Regions from separate parts of the Saccharopolyspora sp. NPDC000995 genome, predicted to be linked through region 3. Evidence: riboswitches for the same ligand, from Rfam matches in the RefSeq annotation. Region 3 holds a riboswitch; each other region holds the start of a gene.
What was found. Region 3 has a riboswitch for thiamine pyrophosphate ahead of thiO (glycine oxidase ThiO). Riboswitches for the same ligand answer to the same signal wherever they lie in the genome.
Positions count from the first base shown of each region.

Region 1 (7,163 bases), on a different contig from region 3:
CCGATCAGGCGACTTGGAACCACACGTACAAAGCGGCCACGCCGTGCATCGCTTTGACGCTGAGCACTCGGGCGCTGCAGGAGGTGAACAACCAGTTCGAGCGGCTCCGGACGCACATCGCCAACAACCACGACAACCCGACGCCAGCCCAGAACAAGCACGGTGAGGCGGACATCGAGGTCACTTCCGGGCACTCCGGCGAACCGACGCTGGCCGGCACCTACGTCGACTACGAACTCGCGCCCCGGGAGTACGAACTCAGCGTCGCCCAAACGGTACTGCGCGTGCACAGCCGCGTCGCGGACCTCTACAACCAGCCCATGAACCAGACCGAGCAGCAGCTGCGGCTGACCATCGAAGCGCTGCGCGAACGACAAGAGCACGAACTGATCAACAACCGCGACTTCGGCCTGCTGCACAACGCGGACCTCCGCCAGCGAATCCACACCCGCACCGGCCCGCCCACCCCCGACGACCTCGACGAACTGCTCTCCCGCCGCCGCAAGACCCGGTTCTTGCTGGCCCACCCGCAGACCATCGCCGCCTTCGGCCGGGAGTGCAACCGCCGCGGCATCTACCCGCAGACCACCGAGGCGCAGGGCCGCCAGGTGCACGCCTGGCGGGGCGTGCCGCTCCTGCCCAGCGACAAGATCCCGATCAGCGATCGCGGCACCAGCTCCATCCTGGCGATGCGCACCGGTGAGGAGAACCAGGGCGTCGTCGGCCTGCACCAGACCGGCATCCCGGACGAGTACCGGCCCGGCCTGTCGGTGCGCTTCATGGGCATCAACGACCAAGCCGTCATCTCCTACCTGGTCAGCACCTACTTCTCCACCGCCGTCCTGGTCCCGGATGCCCTCGGCGTCCTCGAACGAGTCGAGATAGCCCGCTGACAACGCTTCTTCCCAGCACAGCAAGATCGGTCGAAGGGAAATCGGATGACCACCATTCACCAAGACGCCAACAAGGCGGGTACGGCCTACGAGGCGCTGACGCGTAGCCGCGCGATGGTCGAGCCCGCCCTGCGGGCAGCGGTCGACCGGTTGCCCACCCGCATGCAGCAAATCTCCGGCTACCACCTAGGTTGGCTGGACGAGCGCGGCAATCCGGTCCGCGCCGACCGGGGAAAGGCGTTGCGACCCACGATGGTGCTGCTCGCCGCCGCCGCCGTAGGCGGAGATCCGGCTGACGCGGTGCCCGCAGCCGTCGCCGTGGAGTTGGCGCACAACTTCTCGCTGCTGCACGACGATGTGATGGACGGCGATGTCACCCGGAGACACCGCCCGACGACGTGGACGGTTTTCGGCAGCGGTCCCGCCATCCTCGCCGGCGATGCCATGCTCTCGCTGGCCGCCGACGTGCTGTCGTCGTGCCGGCATCCCGAGGCCGCCACGGCGATGCGGATGTTGAGCACCGCTGTGCTGAACCTGATCAACGGCCAGATCGCGGACCTCGCCTTCGAGGACCAGCGCAACGTGGAACTGACCGAATGCCAGCGGATGGCCCGGGACAAAACGGGGGCGCTGCTTGGCTGCGCCTGCGCTGTCGGCGCGATGTTCGGCGGTGGCAAGGCCGACCAGGTCGCCCGGCTCCGCAGCTTCGGCGAGCGGCTGGGGCTGGCTTTCCAGCACGTCGACGACTTGCTGGGCATCTGGGGCGATCCGGCGGTCACCGGCAAACCGGTGTTCTCCGACCTGCGCACCCGCAAGAAGACCCTGCCGGTGGTTTCCGCGCTGACCTCCGGCACGCAGGCCGGTCGGCGGCTGGCCGCCCTCTACCTCCGCGACCAGCCGCTGTCCAGCAGCGACCTGGCCCAGTCCGCCGAGCTGATCGCGCTGGCCGGTGGGCGCGCCTGGAGCCAGAACCAAGCCGACGACCTGCTCGCATCCGCGCTGAGCGACCTGCACCGCTGCGACCCGGCCCCGCGCGCGGCCGAGGAGCTCAGCGCCCTCGCCCACCTGATGACCCGCCGCGACCACTGACACCGACCACCGATCCCGGCTACCACCCGGATCTGGGAACACCGCCTCCGGGCGGCGGCCGGGGTTCGGCAACAGCCGATCGAGTTCGGAGTGCAGACATGCCGAGTCAACAGCGCGCGGTGCTGCTCGCCGCACCGCGCTCGTTCTGCGCCGGGGTCGACCGCGCAACTGTCCTTGAAGAGCCCGGAGTTCGTGGCCCTGTGAAGCGATCACCGGGTCAAACCGCGCGAAGCGGACGCGGCTCCGTCACGGATGGCCGCTGAGCTCAGCTCCCGTCGGGGCGGCGGCGGAAGGCTCCGATGAGCGCAGCCGCGAGGGCGGCCACGAGGAACGAGGTGAGGGCAGCGCTCATCCACGTCGGTACCGTGAAGCCGAGCGCGTCCCGCACACCCGTCCACAGCTGGCTCCACCAGCCGAGCTCGCCCGGGTTGATCAGCTGGAACGTCGAGAAGCCGAGCAGCCAGGCAAGCAGCATGCCCCAGCGGGACGGGGCCTGCGCGGACAGGTCCCAGTCGCGGCGGCGGGCGTGCACGAAGTAGTCCACCGCCAGCACGCCGAACATCGGCACGAACACCGAGCCGATCAGCAACAGGAAGTTCGAGAACTGGGCGATGTCCAGGGTCAGCGCGAACAGCGTGATCACCGCGCCGACGACCAGGCACAGCACCCGGCGGTCCGCGCTGGGCCGCAGGTTCTGGATGGAGACCGCGGTCGAGTAGGTGTTGGCGAAGGACTGGTCGACCTCGCGAAGCACCAGGATCCCGAAGAAGATCACCCCGAGCGGAACCGCCAGCAGCGGGTCGAACGCTTTGTCGGCATCGCCGGCGACCAGCGCCAACCCGAGCAGCCCAAGCAGGTAGCAGGCGATCTGGGTGACCGAGTAGCCCACCGTCGCGGCGGTGAACGCGCCGGTCGCCGACTTCGAGTGCCGCGAGTAGTCCGAGGCAACCGGGATCCAGGACACCGCGACGGCCAGCGCGGCGTCCGCGCCCGGCCAGAACCCCTGCCAGGAACCGGTGCTCATGTCCGGCAGCGGATTGCTCACCAGCAGCTGGACGAAGAAGAACACCATCGCGATCGCCACCGCGATGCTGACGTAGCGCCGCAACAGGCGCAGCGCGCCGAGCGGGCGCAGCGTGAGCGCGGTGGTCAGCGCCCCGGCCAGCACCACGTACAACCATCGCGGGCCGCCGCCGAACAGCGCCTCCGCGCCCTGCGCGATCACCAGAAGCTCGAAGGTGCCCCAGCCGACCAACTGCAGGACGTTCAGCACGGTCGGCAGGTAGGACAGCTTGGTGCCGAAAAGGCCCCGCAGCAACATCATCGCGGGTGCCCCGGTGCGCGCCCCGGGGATCGCCGAAATCCCGACCATGATGCTGCCTATGACGGTGCCCACCACGCACGCGGTGACGGCGGCCGTGAAGGACAGCTGCGGCACTCCGCTCGGCGCGAGCACGGCCAGCGCCCCGCTGAACCCGAGCAAGCTCACCCCGAGGTTGCCCCAGAACGCGCCCTGGTCGAGTACGCCCAGCGTCTTGGGCGCCGGTTCGTCCAGGGTGTGAGGAACTTCGGCACGATCGACGTCAAGCGCCATCAACAGCTCCCTACGCCGGCATTATCCGGACAGGTTCTGCGGTCGGTGGCGCGTGCGGTGCCACCCTCTCAGCCCGGTGCGCCCGAGCTCCCGCGTGGATAAGTTGGAGGCACTTTACCCCGAGGAGGTGACGGATGTCAGGTGAGTCCGATCACCTACGGCGGTTGCCGAACAATCCCCGGGTGATCTCCCGGCCGAGGGTGCTCGCCGCGATCGGAAGAACGACCGCGCCTCGGGGTTCTCCATCGCCTTCTCGAACAGCCCCGGCTCCTCCGGCGCTTCCGGCTCCTCCGGCGCTTCGGGCGACTCCCGGGCGGCGACCTTCTTCGACAGCAGTTCATAGGCGGATTCCCGATCGACGGCCTGCTCGTACTTTCCGCGCAAATCGGACGACGCCGCACCGGCCCGCACCTCGTTACGCGCCGAGCTCGACCGCGCCCCCTCGATCACGTTGCCCGAGCGATCGTCCGTGGCGCGTTGTCCGCCACCGGGCTCCCCGCTCCTCGCCGGTTCCCGCCTGCTCGACGGTAGGCCGCCGGGCACGCGCCGACGAATCGCCACCCGGACGAGCGATGCCTGGACGGGTCCGGCTGCCGTTCCCATTGACTTCGACCTTGGTCGAAGTCCTACCCTCCGGAGTACCGCAGCACGACGAGGAAAGCGAGCAATACCATGGCCGTTCAGCTCAACCACACGATCGTCGCCACCACCGACAAGATCGCCAATGCACGGTTCGCCGCCGATCTGCTCGGGCTGCCCGATCCGGAACCCTTCGGGCCGTTCATGTGCGCCCAGACCAGCAACGACGTCACGCTGGACTACCTGGAGACTGAAGAGGAGATCACCCCGCAGCACTACGCGTTCCTGGTCAGCGAAGGCGAGTTCGACGAGATCTTCGCGCGGATCCAGGCGCGGGAACTGCCCTACTGGGCGGACCCCGGGCACCACGACGCGGGGCAGATCAACACCCGGGACGGCGGGCGCGGCGTCTACTTCGACGACCCCGACGGCCACGCCCTGGAAATCCTCACCCGCCCCTACGGCAGCGGCGACCAATCCAGCTGACCCACTACCTGGCCATGTCAGGGCCCGTTAGCGCTTTGCCTTCTGTGCAGCCTATGAGGGCGAAGTCAAGTAGCGGTGTTTCCGGTGGTGGGCGTGCGGCTCGCCCCCGTGGAGTGGACGGGGTTGATCATGATGGGAATGGTGTTGTGGTGAATGCGACTGGCTGTGGTGGCCGATCTTCACCTCTGACCCGACGTACCAGCAGGCCCGTACCGCAAACCCGTTGTGGGGCTCGACGCCATCGGGCGGATGTGGGAGGCCGAGCGCGTCGGGCCCGACGAGGATTTCCGGCTGACGAGCAGCCCTGTGGCGCTCGAAGGTGACCGCTGTCGTGCGGGAGGTGGTCCGCTACGGCGGCCCGGCGGCCCAGGAGTACCGGGATCTGTGGATCCTGCGGTTCGCCCCGGACGGGAAGTGCCTGGCCTTCGAGGAATGGCCATTCTGGCCTGACAAGGACTACCGCGCCGAACCCCGCTGACGCGGCGATTCTTCGCCAAGCGGTCGCCGGATCGTCACCGCCGCCTCACCGCCGCAGGAAGATCGGCGATCACTATGCTCACGTGCAGGACGCGATCACGGCGGGCCCGCCCGGCCCGCGACAAACACGGACCCTGGCGGTGCTCGGCGATTCGGTCGCCATCGGCATGGGCGATCCGGTGGTTGGCGGGTGGCGCGGTTTCGCGCCGCTGCTGGCCGAAGCGCTCGGCGCCGCGGAGCTGGCGAATCTGGCATCGAGCGGGGCGCGTGTCGCAGCCGTGCGTGACGCCCAGTTGCCCGTCGCCCTTCGCGCCGCGCCGGATGCGGCCGTGGTGATGGTCGACATGAACGACACGATGCGCTCCGACTTCGACGCCCGACGGCTACGGCGGCAGCTCAACGACATCGTGCGCGCGCTAACCGCCGTCGGCGCGACCGTCGTGACGATCCGATACCACGACCACGGCCGGATCTTCCGGTTGCCCGGGCCGTTGCGGAGGGCACTGGCCAGGCGCATCGGCGAACTCAACCGGATCTTGGACACCGTCGCCGAGACGCATGCCGTCGCTGTGGTGGACCTGGACCGGTTGCCGGGTGCCTACAGCCCGGCAACGTGGAGCGTCGACCGCTTGCACCCCTCCGAACTCGGGCACCGGTTGCTCGCGGCAGCCTTCGCCGACCGGTTCGCGGCAGCCGGTTTGGCCGTGCCCGGCGAGGTCTCGCTGGAATGCTCCGGGGGCGCGCGGGTCAGCGGCTTCGACCACCTGCGGTGGCTGCTCGCCAAGGGCCTGCCGTGGCTGCTCGGGCGCGGTCACGACCTGCTCTGGTTTGCATTGCGGACCGTGCTGGACGTCGCGCTGGGCAAGCGGCGAACCGGACCACATTTGTCCATTGAGGACTCTCGGAGCTCGGAGGCGAAACCGGCTGAGCACCTCCGCGATGTCGGACTAGGTTGCACCCGAACGACTTCGAACGGAGATGCGCCTTAAGCCATCCGCTCGCTTAAGACTCCGTGCTGACATCGTTAAAATCTTGGCAGACGGCGGAGTTCGCCGCGAACGCCGACCGCTACCGCGAACACTTCGCGCCGTGGTTGCCGTGGGTCGAATGCGTCGCGGACGAAGTGTCGGCCAGGCACTTCCGCCCACCACGGAACGTGATCGATCGATCACAGCCGAGATGGCCACTGGTGGACGAACGGCCGCGATCGAGACTTGCTGTATTTGGTACTTCGGTTCAGCCGTTTTCGCCGAAACCACAACAGGCTCGCAGTGGCTGGTGCACGGTCTTCAATCCAGTGATCGCAGCCAGTCGTGGACGACCTGGGCCGTCGACGCGGCGAACTCCTCCATCAGCGAGTAGTGATTCCCTGGTACCTCGACGATCGTGGACACGCCGTCCAGCTTGGTCCTCCAGTTCTTCCCCGCCAGGTCCGGGCTCATCGGTTCGGACGCGCGAATCAGCAGGGTGGGCACCGGCATCGGTTCCGGATCCCAGTGACCGAACAGGCCGCAAGTCCATTGGTAGGCGGACAACCTGGCGCTGTCGATCGACACCACGCCCGCCGCGCGCTCGAACATCGCCGTCATAAATTGCGGTCCGGTCTCGGACAATGAGACGTCGTGCATGGCGTAAGTGTCGAAGAGGATCACTGCGCGCGGTGGCTTCCCCCGGTCCGCCAGGCGTTTCGCCGTGGTGTGCGCGAGGATTCCGCCCGAGGACATGCCGGCGAGCACGAACGGTGCCTCGCCGACATGCTCCGCGACCGTCTCCGCCTGCAGTGAGACCAGCACTGAAGCGTCCACCGGGAGCTTCTCGCCCTCGACGAAGCCCGGTGAAGCCAGCGCCGACACGGTGAGTCCGCCGGGTAGGGCAGCGGCAAGCGGGTAGTACAAGTTCGCGCCGGTCATAGGCACGATCGGGGTAAAACAGATTAGGTGCGTCCCGCTGTCCCCGACGACGAGGCGGACTGGTTTGGGCTTGCGCCCCAGCTCGTCGGAGTCGGAGAACGTGGGCCGCAGCCGGGCGACGCTCATCAGCAGCTC
Region 1 is NZ_JBSFLZ010000186.1:1,167-8,329, forward strand. Features, by position in the region: gene ACWDKQ_RS33715 (family 2B encapsulin nanocompartment shell protein) at 1-893, shown strand, start outside; gene ACWDKQ_RS33720 (family 2 encapsulin nanocompartment cargo protein polyprenyl transferase) at 939-1,982, shown strand; gene ACWDKQ_RS33725 (purine-cytosine permease family protein) at 2,248-3,576, opposite strand; TPP riboswitch at 3,567-3,680, opposite strand; gene ACWDKQ_RS33730 (helicase HerA-like domain-containing protein) at 3,691-4,179, opposite strand; gene ACWDKQ_RS33735 (VOC family protein) at 4,249-4,641, shown strand; gene ACWDKQ_RS33740 (hypothetical protein) at 4,961-5,119, shown strand; gene ACWDKQ_RS33745 (SGNH/GDSL hydrolase family protein) at 5,259-6,107, shown strand; partial or broken gene ACWDKQ_RS33750 (thioesterase domain-containing protein) at 6,408-7,163, opposite strand, start outside.
Region 1: another riboswitch for thiamine pyrophosphate. It lies ahead of ACWDKQ_RS33725 (purine-cytosine permease family protein); the one in region 3 lies ahead of thiO (glycine oxidase ThiO).

Region 2 (7,163 bases), on a different contig from region 3:
GCGATTCGTTACGGGCCCATTCGGGCACCGGATCACGCCAGGCCGAAGTGCGTTCTTCCCACCCTGCAACGGGTTTCGCGATTACTTTAGGAATCGTGAAGTCTGCCACTCCTCCTTGATCCAAGCGCTGTTCCAGAACAGCCACTCGTACTCAGTCGCTCGGGTGAACGCGTCGAGCATCCGCTGCCGCGTCTCGGCGTCGACGCCCTTGGTGACCCGGTCGGTGAGGTCGCGCGCGGTCAGCACCGCCTCGGCGAACTCGTCGTCGGCGTAGGTCTGGATCCACGCCCGGTACGGGTGATCTTCGGCACCGCCGGTGGCTTCCAGGATGGTGGTGCCCACGTGCTGGTACACCCAGAAGCACGGCAGGATCGCCGCCAGCAGCACCGGATACGACTCGGTCAGCGCGGTCGCCCGCAGGTACGAGGTGTAAGCCAGGCATGACGGGGACGTGTCGATCCCGGCGATCTCGGCGTCGGTGAGGCCGAACTCCGCGACGTAACCGGCATGCAAACGGCGCTCCTCGACCAGTGCGCCCTGGGACGCACCGGCCAGGAACGCCGCGTCCTCGGCGTTGTCGGCCCGCGTCGCGGCGGCCGCCAGCGCCTGCGCGAAACCGACCAGGTAGCGCGCGTCCTGCACGATGTAGAACGCGAACCGGTCGCGGTCCAGGGTGCCATCGGTGAGCGCGGTGTTGAACGGGTGCTCGACGATCGCCTGCTGCAGATCGGCGGTGAGCGCCCATGCCTCGGCGCAGAAACCGTCGGCGGGCGGAGCGGGCAGCTTACTCATCAGGACCTCTCGTCGTATGCGCAACCCCGGTGCACTGCTGGGTGCCGGTGCCGCTTTAGAACCAGTTCTTCTATGTCTTCGAAGCGCCGGAAGCGCTTAGCCCACCTGTGCGAACTTGCACCGCCGCGGGTTCTCAGACGTCATCTGGCAAGGACTGCCCCGAAGCCGGTCATGCGCAAATCGGGGGCCCCAAAGTCCAGGCGATGTCTGAGGTTGCGCCACCCGCACCGCCGCGCGAGGCGAGCCCGAAACCGGAAACGGTCACCACCAGTGGTGGAAGTGGTGCACCGGGCCGTGGCCGTGGCCCACATCGAGCCGGTCGGAAGCGCGCAGAGCCTCCGTCAGGTACTCCTTGGCCTCGCGCACCGCTTCGAGCCAGTCCGCGCGCTGCGGGCGCAGCGCCGCTATAGCGGCCGACAGCGTGCAGCCGGTGCCGTGGTCGTTGGTGGTCACGACGCGCTCGCTGGAGAGGAATTCGGCGATGCCGTCGCCGTAGAGCAGGTCCGAGCTGGACCGGCCGTCGAGGTGACCGCCCTTGAGCAGCACCTGCTTCGCGCCCAACCCGGCCAGCCGCTCGGCCTGCGCGGGCATGTCGTCGGGGTCGGTGATCTCCGGCTCGCCCAGCAGATCGGCGGCCTCGGGCAGGTTCGGGGTGATCAGGTCCACGCGCGGCAGCAGCTCGTCGCGCAGCACGCTGACCGCCTCAGGCGCGAGCAACCGGTCACCGCTCTTGGCGACCATCACCGGATCCAGCACAACGCGCGGCAGCGCGTAGCGGTCGAGGACCCCGATCACCGCGCGGATCACCTCGGCGTTGGCCAACATGCCGATCTTGACCGCGTCCACCCGCACGTCGTCGAGCAGTGTGACCAACTGCGCGGTGATGAACTCCGGCGGCACCTCGTGGACCTCGGAAACGCCGGTGGTGGTCTGCGCGACCAGCGCGGTGATCACGGACATGCCGTAGGCGCCGTGCGCGGAGAAGGTCTTCAGATCGGCTTGCACACCGGCGCCGCCGCTGGGGTCGGTGCCTGCGATGGTCAGCACATTGGGAACCATGACGTCCCTCCGCTAGTACGAGCTAGGTCAGGTTCAACGGGTCTGTTCTCAGCCCGGCAGCCCGGGCACCCCGCGTCACTGCCACCAACCTAACAACCGGGGCCGCCGCGCGACCACGCCCTCGGCGTCCTCAGTCGATCAGGCCCACCACCACGCCGGCGGTGAGCACCTCGCCGGGCCGCACCTGGTGCCAGAGCGTTCCGGTGGCCAGCGCCGAAACCCACCCGATCGTCGTGCCGCAGCAGTCGTCGGCGACCTGGACCTCCGCCACCCGATCGCCGACGTGCACCCGGCTGCCGTCCGAGACCAGCCAGCACACCAGCACTCCACGTGCCCGACCGTGACCGGCCCGCTGTCGCCTCAACTCAGGAAAGTGCACCTCGGTCATCCCCGCCCCCTCGGTGATGGCTTCAGCATTGCCGCGCATGCGCCTCGCGACAAGACCGCCCGGCCGCCGAGCGGTCGGTGCCTGCTCCGATAGGCGCACGGCCGCTCGCCCGGCGCCCGGCACAGCGATCGAATTCACACCATGAAGGCCCCCACCGGCAGGCCAGCCAACCCTTCGTCGCGGACTAAAGTGGTTGATGATGGAAACCACGACCGATGCCCCGAGCTTCGCCCGTTCCCGCCGGCAGCCCCGGCCGGAGGATCCCGCCCGGATCTGGGCCCCGCTGGCGGACCTGACCGAAGCCGCCGTGGCGGCCGCCGGTTCGGGGACGGTGGCGATCACCCGCGGATTCGACCGCAACAGCAGGCAGCGCGCGAATGCGCTGCGCGAGTTGCTGAACCGGCGCGACGTCGCCGCGGTTGAAGTGACTCCGGCTCCCGGCAGCGACCGGCTGCTGGCCGACGCCGAGATCACCGCGGTGGTCAACCTGATCGGCGCCGGATCGTGGCAGCCCTACCGGGTGGCCGCCGAGCTGCGCGCCCCGGTGCTCGCGCCGAAGCCCGGCGACGGCCCCGCCGAGGAGGTCAAGCGGGACGTGATCGCCCTGGCCGGCGACTCCGGCCAGCGTGACGTCGCGATCTCGCACGTCGCCGTGCGCGCCGAGGACCCTGCCGGCAGCCGGCTGGTCCTGACCTTCGACGGTGAGCAGCTGACGGTGCCCGGCGGCTGGCTGACCATGACGGTGCAGGGCGGCAAGCTGCAGGTTCAGGTCGGCGGCGCGGACATCCCGGAGCGGACGCTGACCACCCGCGAGATCCGGGTCGAGGCCTTCGACGCGCCGCACCGGCTGGTGCGCGACGAGCTGCCGATCGCCGACTTCGAGGAAGCCGCGGTTACCTTCACCGCCGAACCGAACGGCCTGGTGGTCCGCCCGGTCTGAAGACCGGCCGCCCCCGCCGGTGTCCGCAGTTTCAATTGGGTGTGGCTCTTTTGCTCTCCGGATCAACCACTACCGGTACTTACTAGGGGAGCTGTGGTCGGGGGGTTCGGCGGGCGGTGATCATGAAAGGGGCTCCTTCTGACTACGTGGTGGGCGTCTGACGTCCATCAACGTAAAGAAGGAGCCCTGTGGCAGGTACGCGAACCACGATGTCGCCGGAGCGTTCGAATCCTCTCGGGCGGTGTTCGGGTCGATCATCACGGAGCTCGGCGCCGTTGACCGTGGCATCACGCATGGCGAGCTGGAAGAGCCGCTGACCGAGCGGTCCCGGCAGTTGATGCGCCGGCTGCTACAGAAACATCTTGATCTTCGTGCGGTGCGTGAGCACCCGGTTCCCGGTGGCGTGACCGGCCCCGAGGGCATACAGCGCACTCTCCTGGAGCGGGTCGCCGGCGTGGTCTGGCCACGGTGTTCGGGGAGGTGACCGTGACCCGGCTGGCCTACCGGCGCCGGCTGAGTGCACTGTCCATCCCGCGGACGGCGTGCTGAACCTGCCGGCCGAGATGCACACGAGGCGACCCGACCCCGACGCAACGCAAAAACGCCGCAGCCACGGTCACCTACCTCACCCGCAAAGCCCAAGTCGGCTACCTCGACTACCCCACCGCCCTGACCCACGGCTGGCCCATCGCCACCGGCATCATCGAAGGCGCCTGCCGCCACCTCATCGCCGACCGCATGGACATCACCGGCGCCCGCTGGAAACCACCCGGCGCCGAAGCCATCCTCCAACTCCGCGCCCTCCACACCAACGGCGACTTCAACGACTACTGGACCTACCACCTCACCCAAGAACAACAACGCAACCACCCCACCCGCACCATCCCCCGAGCATGACCTACCCCCAAAAGCGCCACACCCAACTGAAACTGCGCCCACTCTGCGTATTGCACTCCTTACCGGGGAGTGCGCCAGAAGCTTTCGGGTGACTTATGCGCAGAACCGCCGTCACGGTGCGCGCCCAACTGCGTCCCTCGATCAACAACCGCGCGCGGGAGGCAAAGCGCGAGGACAGCAACAGGGAGGCTGGGGATCGTGGAGCCCGCCAGGCAGTGGCACGTGAGCTGCCGCGATGTCACCGGCAGACGCCGGGACATGTCAGTGTTGATCAATCAGGGGAACGTGGTCGTGATCGCTCCACCGGGTGAGACCGCGGTGCTTTCCCCGCTGGAGGTCGGCAGACTGCGCGCGGCCCTGCGCGACGCGATCGTGGTGGCCGCCGAAATGGAGTGAATCCCCTCGTGAGCGCGGTGGCTGCGGTCCGCCGGCCGCCGCGCTCACGATCGCAGTCTTTCCCCGCAAGTCGGCTCGCGGCGATATCTACTCCCGGTAACCTGGCGACCGAGAGGTGACTGCGTGAGCATGTTCTGGCAACGATCAGCCGCGCTGCTCCGGCGCGGAACGACCGGCCTGCACACGGTGTCCGTCCTGTGCAAGCAGGGCGTGATCAGCCCGCTTCGGCCGGACAAGCTGCTGCGCATCGTCCTCGCCTGGCGCCGCTGGGGCATCACCCCGCCGCTGGGCTTCGCCGTCGGCGCGGTGCGCCACGCCGACCGCCCGGCCGTGATCGACGAGCGCGGCGCGCTCAGCTATGCCGAGCTCGCGCAGCGCACCACCCGGCTCGCCAACGGCCTGCGCAACCGGATTCCCCGAGGCACCCGGATCGGCGTGCTGTGCCACAACCACCACGGGCCGATCGAGACGATCGTCGCCGCCGCCAAGCTCGGCATTGACGTGGTTCTGCTCAACACGGGCCTGAGCACCCAGCGGATCACCGACGTGATCGCCGAGCAGCGGGTCGGCCTGCTGGTCCTGGACGCCGAATACCGCACCCACCTGCCGAACCTCCCCGAAGATCTCGAAGCCGTGCTCGCGTGGACCGAAGGCACCACCCGGCACGACACGCTGGAGCACCTGATCGCCACGTCCTCGGCCAAGCACCTGCCCCGGCCGAAGTGGCACTCCCGGGTGATTGTGCTCACTTCCGGCACCACCGGACCCCCGAAGGGTGCCCGCCGCCCCGATCCGCCGGGGCTCGCGCCCGCGGCGTCGATCCTGTCCCGGGTGCCGCTGCGCCACGGAGACCGGATCTTGGTCAGCGCCCCGCTGTTCCACGCTTGGGGCCTCGCCGCGTTCCAGCTCGGCTCCGTGCTCGGCGCGACACTGGTGCTGCGCCGCCGGTTCGACCCTGAGCAGTCGCTCGGCGCGGTGCAGCGCAACCAGTGCACATCGATGTTCGCGGTGCCGGTGATGCTCCAGCGCATCCTCGAGCTCCCCGAACGGGTCCGCGACGAGTACGACCACAGCACGCTGCGAGTCGTGGCGAGCAGCGGTTCTGCGCTGCCCGCCGACCTGGCCACCAGGTTCCAGCGCGCCTTCGGGCAGGTGCTCTACAACCTCTACGGCTCCACCGAGGCGTCCTGGGTCAGCATCGCGACACCGCACGACCTGAGCGCCGCCCCGGGTACGGTGGGCCGACCACCACGCGGGACGACGGTGCGCATCCTCGGCGACGACGGAACCCCGGTGCGCCGCGGTGCGACTGGGCGGATCTTCGCCGGCAACGACATGCTCTTCGAGGGCTACACCAACGGCAGCAGCCGGGAAACCCGCGACGGCCTGATGTCGACCGGAGACCTCGGGCGCTTCGATGTCGCCGCGCGGTTGTTCGTCGTCGGCCGCGAAGACGACATGATCATCTCGGGCGGCGAGAACGTCTATCCGAAGGAGACCGAGGACGTCATCGCCGGCCTGCCGGAGGTGTCCGAGACCGCCGTCATCGGAGTCGACGACGCCGAGTTCGGGCAGCGGCTAGCGGCATTCGTGGTGCTCCGAGCGGACAGTCGGCTGGACGCCGAGCAGCTGCGCGAGCGGCTCCGCGGCAGGTTGTCGAAATTCGCCATGCCCCGCGATGTGGTGTTCCTCGACGAGCTGCCGCGCAACGCCACCGGCAAGGTCGTGCCTCGCGAACTGCTCGCCCGCTTGGAAGCCTGACCGGCAGGGCTGCACGATCACCCCTCGTGTCGAGTTAGGCTGCCTCGGGTGAACGACCGTCTAGTGTGGATCGACTGCGAAATGACCGGTCTCGATCTCGGCAAGGACGCGCTGATCGAGATCGCCGCCCTGGTCACCGATGCCGACCTCAACATCCTTGGCGAAGGCGTGGACATCGTCATCCGCGCCGACGAGGAGAAGCTCGCCGGAATGCCCGACGTGGTCCGCGAGATGCACGACCGCTCCGGGCTCACCGAAGAGGTGCGCCGCTGCACGGTGACGCTCGAAGAGGCCGAACAGCGCGTGCTGGACTACATCCGCCATTACGTGCCGGACAGCCGGTCCGCGCCGCTGGCCGGCAACTCGATCGCCACCGACCGCGGCTTCCTCTCCCGCGACATGCCGCGGCTGGACGCCCACCTGCACTACCGGATGGTCGACGTGTCGTCCATCAAGGAGCTGTGCCGCCGCTGGTACCCGCGGATCTACTACGCGCAGCCGGAGAAGGGCCTCGCCCACCGCGCGCTCGCCGACATCCGGGAGTCCATCCGCGAGCTCGCCTACTACCGGCGGACCGCATTCGTCCCGCAGCCGGGGCCGACCAGCGAGCAGGCCCAGTCGGTGGCGGCCGAACTGCTCGACGGCGATGGCGTCGGCGGCACCGAGAAGGCCCGCGAGGAGTCCGGCCAGAACCCGAAATCCGGCCGCTGACCAGCGCGCACCTGATAAAGCGGAGCCGGTGGAAAACCGGATGACGGCGCACGCTACGATATGAGCGTTGCCCCGGAAGGGGGCCCGAGAGGGCTCGTCCGAGCAATCGTGGTGGGTGTAGCTCAGTCGGTAGAGCACTGGGTTGTGGTCCCAGGTGTCGCGGGTTCGATTCCCGTCACTCACCCAATGAAGAAAGGCCCCGTTCCAGTAGTTGGAACG
Region 2 is NZ_JBSFLZ010000003.1:104,616-111,778, forward strand. Features, by position in the region: gene tenA (thiaminase II) at 82-792, opposite strand; gene thiD (bifunctional hydroxymethylpyrimidine kinase/phosphomethylpyrimidine kinase) at 1,054-1,851, opposite strand; TPP riboswitch at 1,839-1,934, opposite strand; gene ACWDKQ_RS02525 (hypothetical protein) at 1,982-2,278, opposite strand; gene ACWDKQ_RS02530 (hypothetical protein) at 2,439-3,179, shown strand; gene ACWDKQ_RS02535 (hypothetical protein) at 3,421-3,663, shown strand; partial or broken gene ACWDKQ_RS02540 (ISKra4 family transposase) at 3,765-4,076, shown strand; gene ACWDKQ_RS02545 (hypothetical protein) at 4,275-4,472, shown strand; gene ACWDKQ_RS02550 (AMP-binding protein) at 4,602-6,233, shown strand; gene orn (oligoribonuclease) at 6,282-6,944, shown strand; tRNA gene ACWDKQ_RS02560 (tRNA-His) at 7,056-7,128, shown strand.
Region 2: another riboswitch for thiamine pyrophosphate. It lies ahead of thiD (bifunctional hydroxymethylpyrimidine kinase/phosphomethylpyrimidine kinase); the one in region 3 lies ahead of thiO (glycine oxidase ThiO).

Region 3 (7,163 bases):
CGCCGTCGCGGACGGCGAGGTCGCCGCCGGAGTCCCAGATGAACGACAGCAACGCGTACCAGGACTGGCCCGGCAGGTAGAGCGACTGGAAGTCGGGGTCCGCGCCGTGCTTCTGCTCAAGCTTGGTGATCGTGGCGAGCAGCTCGTCGCGGTTGGTGGGTGGCTGGGTGATGCCGGCCTGCTGGAACAGCTCCTTGTTGTAGACGAAGACGCGGTTGGCGGCGTAGAACGGCACGGCGTATTGCTTGCCCTCCCACGCGCCGGACTCGGCCAGCGCCGGCACCCACTGCGACTTGTTCATGCCCTCGGCGTCGCCCGTGAGGTCCAGCAGCGTGCCCGCGGAGGAGAACTGCGCGGTCTGGCTGTTCCCGAGCTCGATCACGTCCGGCGGGTCGTTGCTGGTCAGGGCGGTGGTCAGGCGATCCTGGATGCCGTTCCACTGCTGGATCTGGTAGTCGACCTTCATGCCCGGGTGGGCCTGTTCGAACTCCTTGTTGAGCTTGTCGATCAGCACGTCGGGCGCCGAGCCGTCCATCAACCAGACGGTCAGCTTGTTGTCGCTCTCGCCAGCCCCGCCGCCGCAGCCGGCGAGTGTCAACGACAGGGCGGCTGCCGCTGCGCGTGCTCTCCAGGTCTTCAACGTTCGCCCCTTCCTCCGCGCCAGTGCGGAGCCGCGGGTGCTGAACCGAACACCCGCCGTTTTGGTGTAGACCAATGTGATGAAGATTGTGGTCCGTGGCACGCGATGTCAAGACTTTTCAGCGCTACTGTTCATGCACGAATAAGGCTGGCTTGAGCTTCGGGCGCTCGTGCATCGTGACGGCAACCCCGCCGTCCGCGACGCTCGCACGGCCGACTCTCGGACATGCTGAGGTATAGGACTCGGCATGGCGACGACTCGACGCCTCGGGGAGCGGAACAATGGCGGCAAGGTTGCGGTAGGAGGAACGATGCTCGAAACGTCCGTGTCCGGTGGGGCAGACTCGCCCGGACGCGCACAACGCGAACCGAAGTACTGGGGACTCAAGCAACACCTGCTGGACATGCTCCGATCCCTGCCGCCGGGTGCGCCGATTCCTACCGAGCGCTCGCTGGCCGCCGAGTTCGACGTCTCGCGCACGACGGTGCGCCAGGCGCTGGCCGAGCTGACCGTGGAAGGGCGGCTGCTGCGGGTGCAGGGCAAGGGCACCTTCGCGGCCAAGCCGAAGGTCGCCCAGCGACTGCAGCTGAGCAGCTACACCGAGGACATGCGTGCCCAGGGGCGCCAGCCCACCTCGCGCTTGCTGGAGGTCGTCGAGGAACCGGCCGCGGAGGAACTGGCCGCGCTGCTCGGGACCAAGCCGAGCTCGACCGTGCTGCGGCTGCGCCGCCTGCGGTTGGCCGACGGCGAGCCGATGGCCATCGAGACCACCCACCTGCCGCTGGCCAGGTTCCGCGGACTGACCGGTCGGCTGGAATCCGGCGGCTCCCTGTACCAGGTGCTGCGCGAGAACTTCGACGTCGAGCTCGGGCACGCCGAGGAGACGATAGAGACAGCGCTCGCCAGCCCGGAGGAGGCCGAGCTGCTCGGCTCCGACGTCGGCCTGCCGATGCTGCTGCTGTCCCGGCACTCGTTCGACACCGAGGGGCGCCCGGTGGAATGGGTGCGGTCGATCTACCGCGGCGACCGCTACAAGTTCGTCGCGCGGCTCAACCCGCCCAACTGAACCGGCGCGCCGGTTTTGCGCTAAACGCGCCGGTTTTGCGCTAAACGCGCCGGTTTGCGCTAAACGCGCCGGTTTGCGCTAAAACTGTGTTTTCTCCGTTTGAAGGGCACCCCGTCGGGTGCCCCTCGTCGTTGTGGGCCGCGGCGTTACGCGTAAGTGGGAGTCCTCACGGTTCGGCAACGTTATGGAGAAACCGCTTGTGCTCCCCCGTTAGAACGTTCTGGAGAGAGTGCATCAAGAGCGTGGGAGCCATGGTCAGGCAGAAAGAGGAGTCCGGCGAGCAGGAATCGGCAGAGGAGGGGGAGAAGTCCAGGAAGAAGCTCGACCTGTCACCGACTCAGGTCGCGGGAGCGGCGCTGGCCTCGGTGACCGCGGCCTTCCTGGGATCCCGGCTCGGGGTGGCGGGCACGATGCTCGGCGCCGCGCTGACGAGCGTGGTCATCACCGTGGGCGGGGCGCTCTACCAGCGGTCGTTCGACAGCGCGAAGGCGAAGGCCGTGCACGCCGCCGCGAAGGCCTCCGAGAAGCGGCTCAAGCGGACCACCGTCACGCGCTTCGTGTCGAAGGAGGGCCAGAAGGTCGAGGCGACGCGGCACATCCGCCTGACGCCCGGCATGCACTGGCCGGGCGGGGAAACGGTGGTGGACGAGGACCGCACGGCGAAGATCGACACCGAGGCCGCCACCCGAATGCTGAGCTGGCCCGGAACGGAGCAGGCGACCGAGGTCGTCGAGAGGGGGCCGAGCTCCGATCGGCGCAAGCTCCGGGGCCGGTGGGTCGTGGTGGCCGCTAGCTGCGCGGCGGCTTTCGTGCTGAGCATGCTGATCGTCACCGGCGTCGAAGGTGTGACCGGCAAGCCGCTTTCCGGTGGCGACGGCGGAACGACGCTCGGCCAGGTGCTGCACCGCGATTCGCAGCCAATGCCCAGCGCCCCGGCCAAGCCGGCCAAGCCGCAGGAGACCCCGAGCGAGCAGCCGCAGCCGTCGATGGAGGTGAAACCCACCCAGCAGCCGGCGGAGCAACCCACCGCGGAGGCCCCGGCACCCACCCAGCAGCCGACGCAGGCTCCGACCTCGACCGAGCCGCCGAGTCAGGCACCGGAATCGGGCGTCGTCGACCCGCGCGACCCCGCCGCTAGGACGGGTGAGCTGCAGCAGTCCACTTCTGGGCGATAAAAACCACAGGTCAGGCGCCCCTGTGCAACTCGATCGAGTTGCGCACGGGGCGTTTTGGACGCTATGGGGCGAAAGAGAGATGTGGGGCTGGTGATTTCCTCTGATACTGGATCGGCGACGGGGCTCTGAGATCCAGCTCATAGAGGGAGACATCAGATGAAGCGCAGACTCGCGGCCCGGGTGGCCGGGACCGTGATGTTGGCGACGGGGACAGTGGCCGCGCTGACCATGCCAGCCACCGCCACCACTGAAACCGCGCCGCTCGCGAGCGAAGCGGTGACCCTGCTCGACGCGATGCAGCGCGATCTGGGACTCGACCGGGACCAGGCCCTCCAGCGGCTCGACCAGGAAGCCGACGCCAATCGCGCGGAGCAGCAGCTCCGCGGCTCGCTGGGTGGCACCTTCGGCGGGGCGTACTTCGACCCGGCGAGGGGCAAGCTCGTCGTCGGCGTCACCGACCCGGCCGCCTTCGACGCGGTGCGGGCGGCCGGTGCCGAGCCCACGCTTGTCGACTACTCCATCGAGGAGCTCAACGGGGTAGTCGAGGGCCTGAACCTTCGCAGCGCCGCAGCCCCCAAGCAGGTTTCCGGCTGGTACGCCGACAGCCGCACAAACTCCGTCGTCGTCACCACCAGGTTGGGCAGTGCCGTTGAGGCGGCGCAGTTCGTGCGGTCCACTGGCGTTCTCTCGGACGCGGTGCGGGTTGTGGAGTCGATCGAGAACCCGCGCACCTTGGCCGACGTAATCGGTGGCAACGCCTACTACATCGGCAGCGCCCGCTGTTCGGTCGGGTTTTCGGTGCGGGGCGGCTTCGTGACCGCCGGGCACTGCGGCAACGAGGGCGACACCACGTCGCAGCCCACTGGCCGGTTCGAGGGCTCGTCGTTCCCGGACAACGACTACGCCTGGGTCCGGGTCGGTGCCGAGGAGACTCCGAGGGCGCTGGTGAACCAGTACAACGGCAGCAACGTCAGCGTGGCCGGCTCCACCGAGTCCGCCGTGGGCGGGTCCATCTGCCGTTCCGGTTCCACCACGGGCTGGCGCTGCGGTTCGGTGCAGGCCAAGAACCAGACCGTGCGATACCCGCAGGGCACCGTGACCGGCCTGACCCGCACCGACGTCTGCGCAGAGCCCGGTGACTCCGGTGGTTCGTGGCTGTCCGGCAACCAGGCCCAGGGCGTGACCTCGGGCGGTTCGGGCGACTGCACCTCCGGCGGCACGACCTACTTCCAGCCGGTGAACGAGATCCTCCAGGCCTACGGCCTGAGCTTGCTCACCCAGTAACTCCCCGACCGGCCCCGGCGATCAGCCAGGGGCCGCGTCATGTCCGGAGTGTCACGGTTTCAGTGCAACTGCTCTCGGTGCACGTTCGGTGCGGGCCAGGGATCGACGGGCGTCAGCCCAGGCGGTCGCGGAGTTCTCGGGCTGCCGCCCGGGGGTCCTCGGCTTCGGTGATCGCGCGGACCACGACGATCCGCTCCGCCCCGGCCTTGAGTGCCTCGTCGAGGTTGTCCGGGCCGATGCCGCCGATCGCGAACCACGGCCGACCGTGCCCGCGGTGCTCCGCGGCGTGCTCCACCAGGTCGAGCCCAGCCGCCTGGCGCCCCGGCTTGGTCGGGGTCGTCCACACCGGACCGGTGCAGAAGTAGTCCACACCGGGTTCGGTGGCCGCGGCATCGGCCTGCACCACGTCGTGCGTGGACCGGCCGATCACGACGTGCTCGCCGACGATGCGCCGGGCGATCTCTACCGGCAGGTCGTCCTGCCCGAGATGCAGGATGTCGGCCTCGGCAGCCATCGCTACGTCAGCGCGGTCGTTCACCGCGAGCAGCGCGCCGTGCCGCACGCAGGCCTCGGCCAGCACCTCCAGCGCCGCCAGCTCGTGGCGGGCCTCCAGCGGAGCGCCGTTCGGTTTCTTGTCCCGCAGCTGGATGATGTCGACCCCGCCGGCCAAGGCGGCGTCCGCGAGCTCCGCGAGATCACCGCGCTCGGTGCGCGCGTCGGTGCACAGGTATAGCCGCGATTCGTCGAGGCGGGCGCGGATGCCGAAGCCGTCCAATCCAGGCATGTTCCACAGGGTAGCCCCCTGCGGCGCGGTCGCCGGACGCGCTTGGCGCTCACGCCCCGGGCATCGTGAAAATTGCTCGACCTCGCTCCTGACGTCGCGATCCTCGCCCGGTACGGTGGTCCTCGGTGAGCACGGGAGTCCGGGTACCGGGCTGAGAGGGGGCGTTGGCCCCGACCGTCGAACCTGATCCGGGTCATGCCGGCGCAGGGAGCGTGAAGTGTCTGAAGGACGGAAGAAGTACGTCGTCGTTGTCGGCGGCGGCGTGATCGGCATGTCCGTGGCCTGGCGCGCAGCCGCCGCGGGACATCGGGTGCAGCTCGTCGACGCCGAACCGGCGTCCGGGGCTTCCAACGTGGCCGGCGGGATGCTGGCGCCGATCGCCGAGGCGTGGCCCGGCGAAGAGGAACTGCTGGAACTGGGCGAGGCGTCGCTGCGGCTGTGGCCGGCGTTCGCCGACGAGCTCGGTCGAGCCTCCGGCCTGCCTTCGGGATTGCGCCGTGAGGGAACCCTGGTCGTCGGCGTGGACAGCGCCGACCGGGCCGAGCTGGACAGCCTCGTCGATCACCTCGCCCGGCTCGGCCGCACCGTCACCCGCCTGACCAGCCGGGAGGTGCGACACCTGGAGCCATCCCTGGGACCGGCGGTGCGCGGTGGGCTTGAGGTGCCGGGCGACCTCGCGGCCGACAACCGCCTCGCGCTGGCTGCGCTGCGCGCGGCCGCCGCTGCGGCAGGCGTCGATTTCGTCGCCGCGAACGCGAAGCGGGTCCGGCCTGGCGCGGTGGAGCTCGAAGACGATTCCACTGTGGACTGCGATGTCGCGGTGATCGCGGCGGGCGTCCACTCGGGCGCGCTGCACCCCGCGTTGAAGGACCGAATCCGGCCGGTGAAAGGCGAAATCCTCCGCCTGCGCGCGCGGACCACGGCGCTGCCGCCGCCCAGCCGCACGATCCGCGGCCCGGTGCGCGGACGGCAGACCTATCTGGTGCCGCGCGACGACGGCGGGCTGGTGCTCGGCGCCACCCAGTACGAAGTCGGGTTCGACACCGAGGTCACCGTGGGCGGGGTGCGGGACCTGATCGCCGCCGCCGAGCGGCTGATGCCGGGTATCACCGAGTACCAGCTCGTCGAGTCCGCGGCCGGGTTGCGCCCGAGCACCGACGACAACCTGCCGGTGATTGGCTGGCTGGAACCTGGTGTGCTGGCGGCCACCGGGCATCACCGCGGCGGCTTCCTGCTCGCCCCGGTCACCGTCGAGGCGGTGCTCGCGCTGCTGCACGGCGAGGAGCCTGCCACCGAGATCAAGGCCGCCGATCCGAGCCGATGGGGAGGACAGCAGTGCACGTCGTGATAAACGGGGAGACCCGGCAGGTAGCCGCCGACGCAGTGCTCGCGACGGTGCTGCAGGAATTCGGGGTGCCCGACCGGGGCGTGGCCGTGGCGCTGGACGGGGCGGTGGTGCCGCGTGCCATGTGGCCGGGCACCACGCTGAGCCCCGATGCCACCATCGAGGTCCTCACCGCAGTGCAAGGAGGGTGACGTGGCTCCGCCCCACCCGGATGAGGGGCTACAACCCGGAAGGTTGCGGGCCAGCCCGAACCGACCCGTTGCGGGGCAGATGAAGTACATGCGCCTCGAACCGGAGCATCGGTTTCCGCGCCACCCGAACCCATCATTAGGAGAGTTATGGACGACCCGTTGGTGATCGCAGGCCGCGAGTTCGGTTCGCGCCTGATCACCGGGACCGGAGGGGCGACGAACCTCGCGGTCCTGGAGCGTGCGCTGATCGCGTCCGGAACCGAGCTGACGACAGTGGCGATGCGCCGCTCAGACGCCGGCGGCGGCACCGGGGTGCTCGACCTGCTGCGCAAGCTCGGCATCGAAGCCCTGCCGAACACGGCGGGCTGCCGGACGGCGGCTGAGGCCGTGTTGACCGCGCAGCTGGCGCGGGAGGCGCTGGAGACGAACTGGGTCAAACTGGAGGTAGTCGCCGACGAGGACACCCTGCTGCCCGACCCGGTGGAGCTGCTCGACGCCGCGGAACAGCTGGTCGACCAGGGCTTCGTGGTGCTCGCCTACACCAACGACGACCCGGTGCTGGCGCTGAAGTTGGAGGAGGTCGGCTGCGCGGCGGTGATGCCGCTCGGTTCGCCGATCGGCACCGGCCTGGGCATCCGGAACGCGCACAACATCGAGATGATCGTCTCTCGCGCATCG
Region 3 is NZ_JBSFLZ010000043.1:29,834-36,996, reverse strand. Features, by position in the region: gene ACWDKQ_RS16570 (extracellular solute-binding protein) at 1-640, opposite strand, end outside; gene ACWDKQ_RS16565 (GntR family transcriptional regulator) at 951-1,706, shown strand; gene ACWDKQ_RS16560 (hypothetical protein) at 1,958-2,881, shown strand; gene ACWDKQ_RS16555 (S1 family peptidase) at 3,038-4,165, shown strand; gene thiE (thiamine phosphate synthase) at 4,278-4,949, opposite strand; TPP riboswitch at 5,071-5,176, shown strand; gene thiO (glycine oxidase ThiO) at 5,167-6,297, shown strand; gene thiS (sulfur carrier protein ThiS) at 6,285-6,485, shown strand; gene thiG (thiazole synthase) at 6,633-7,163, shown strand, end outside.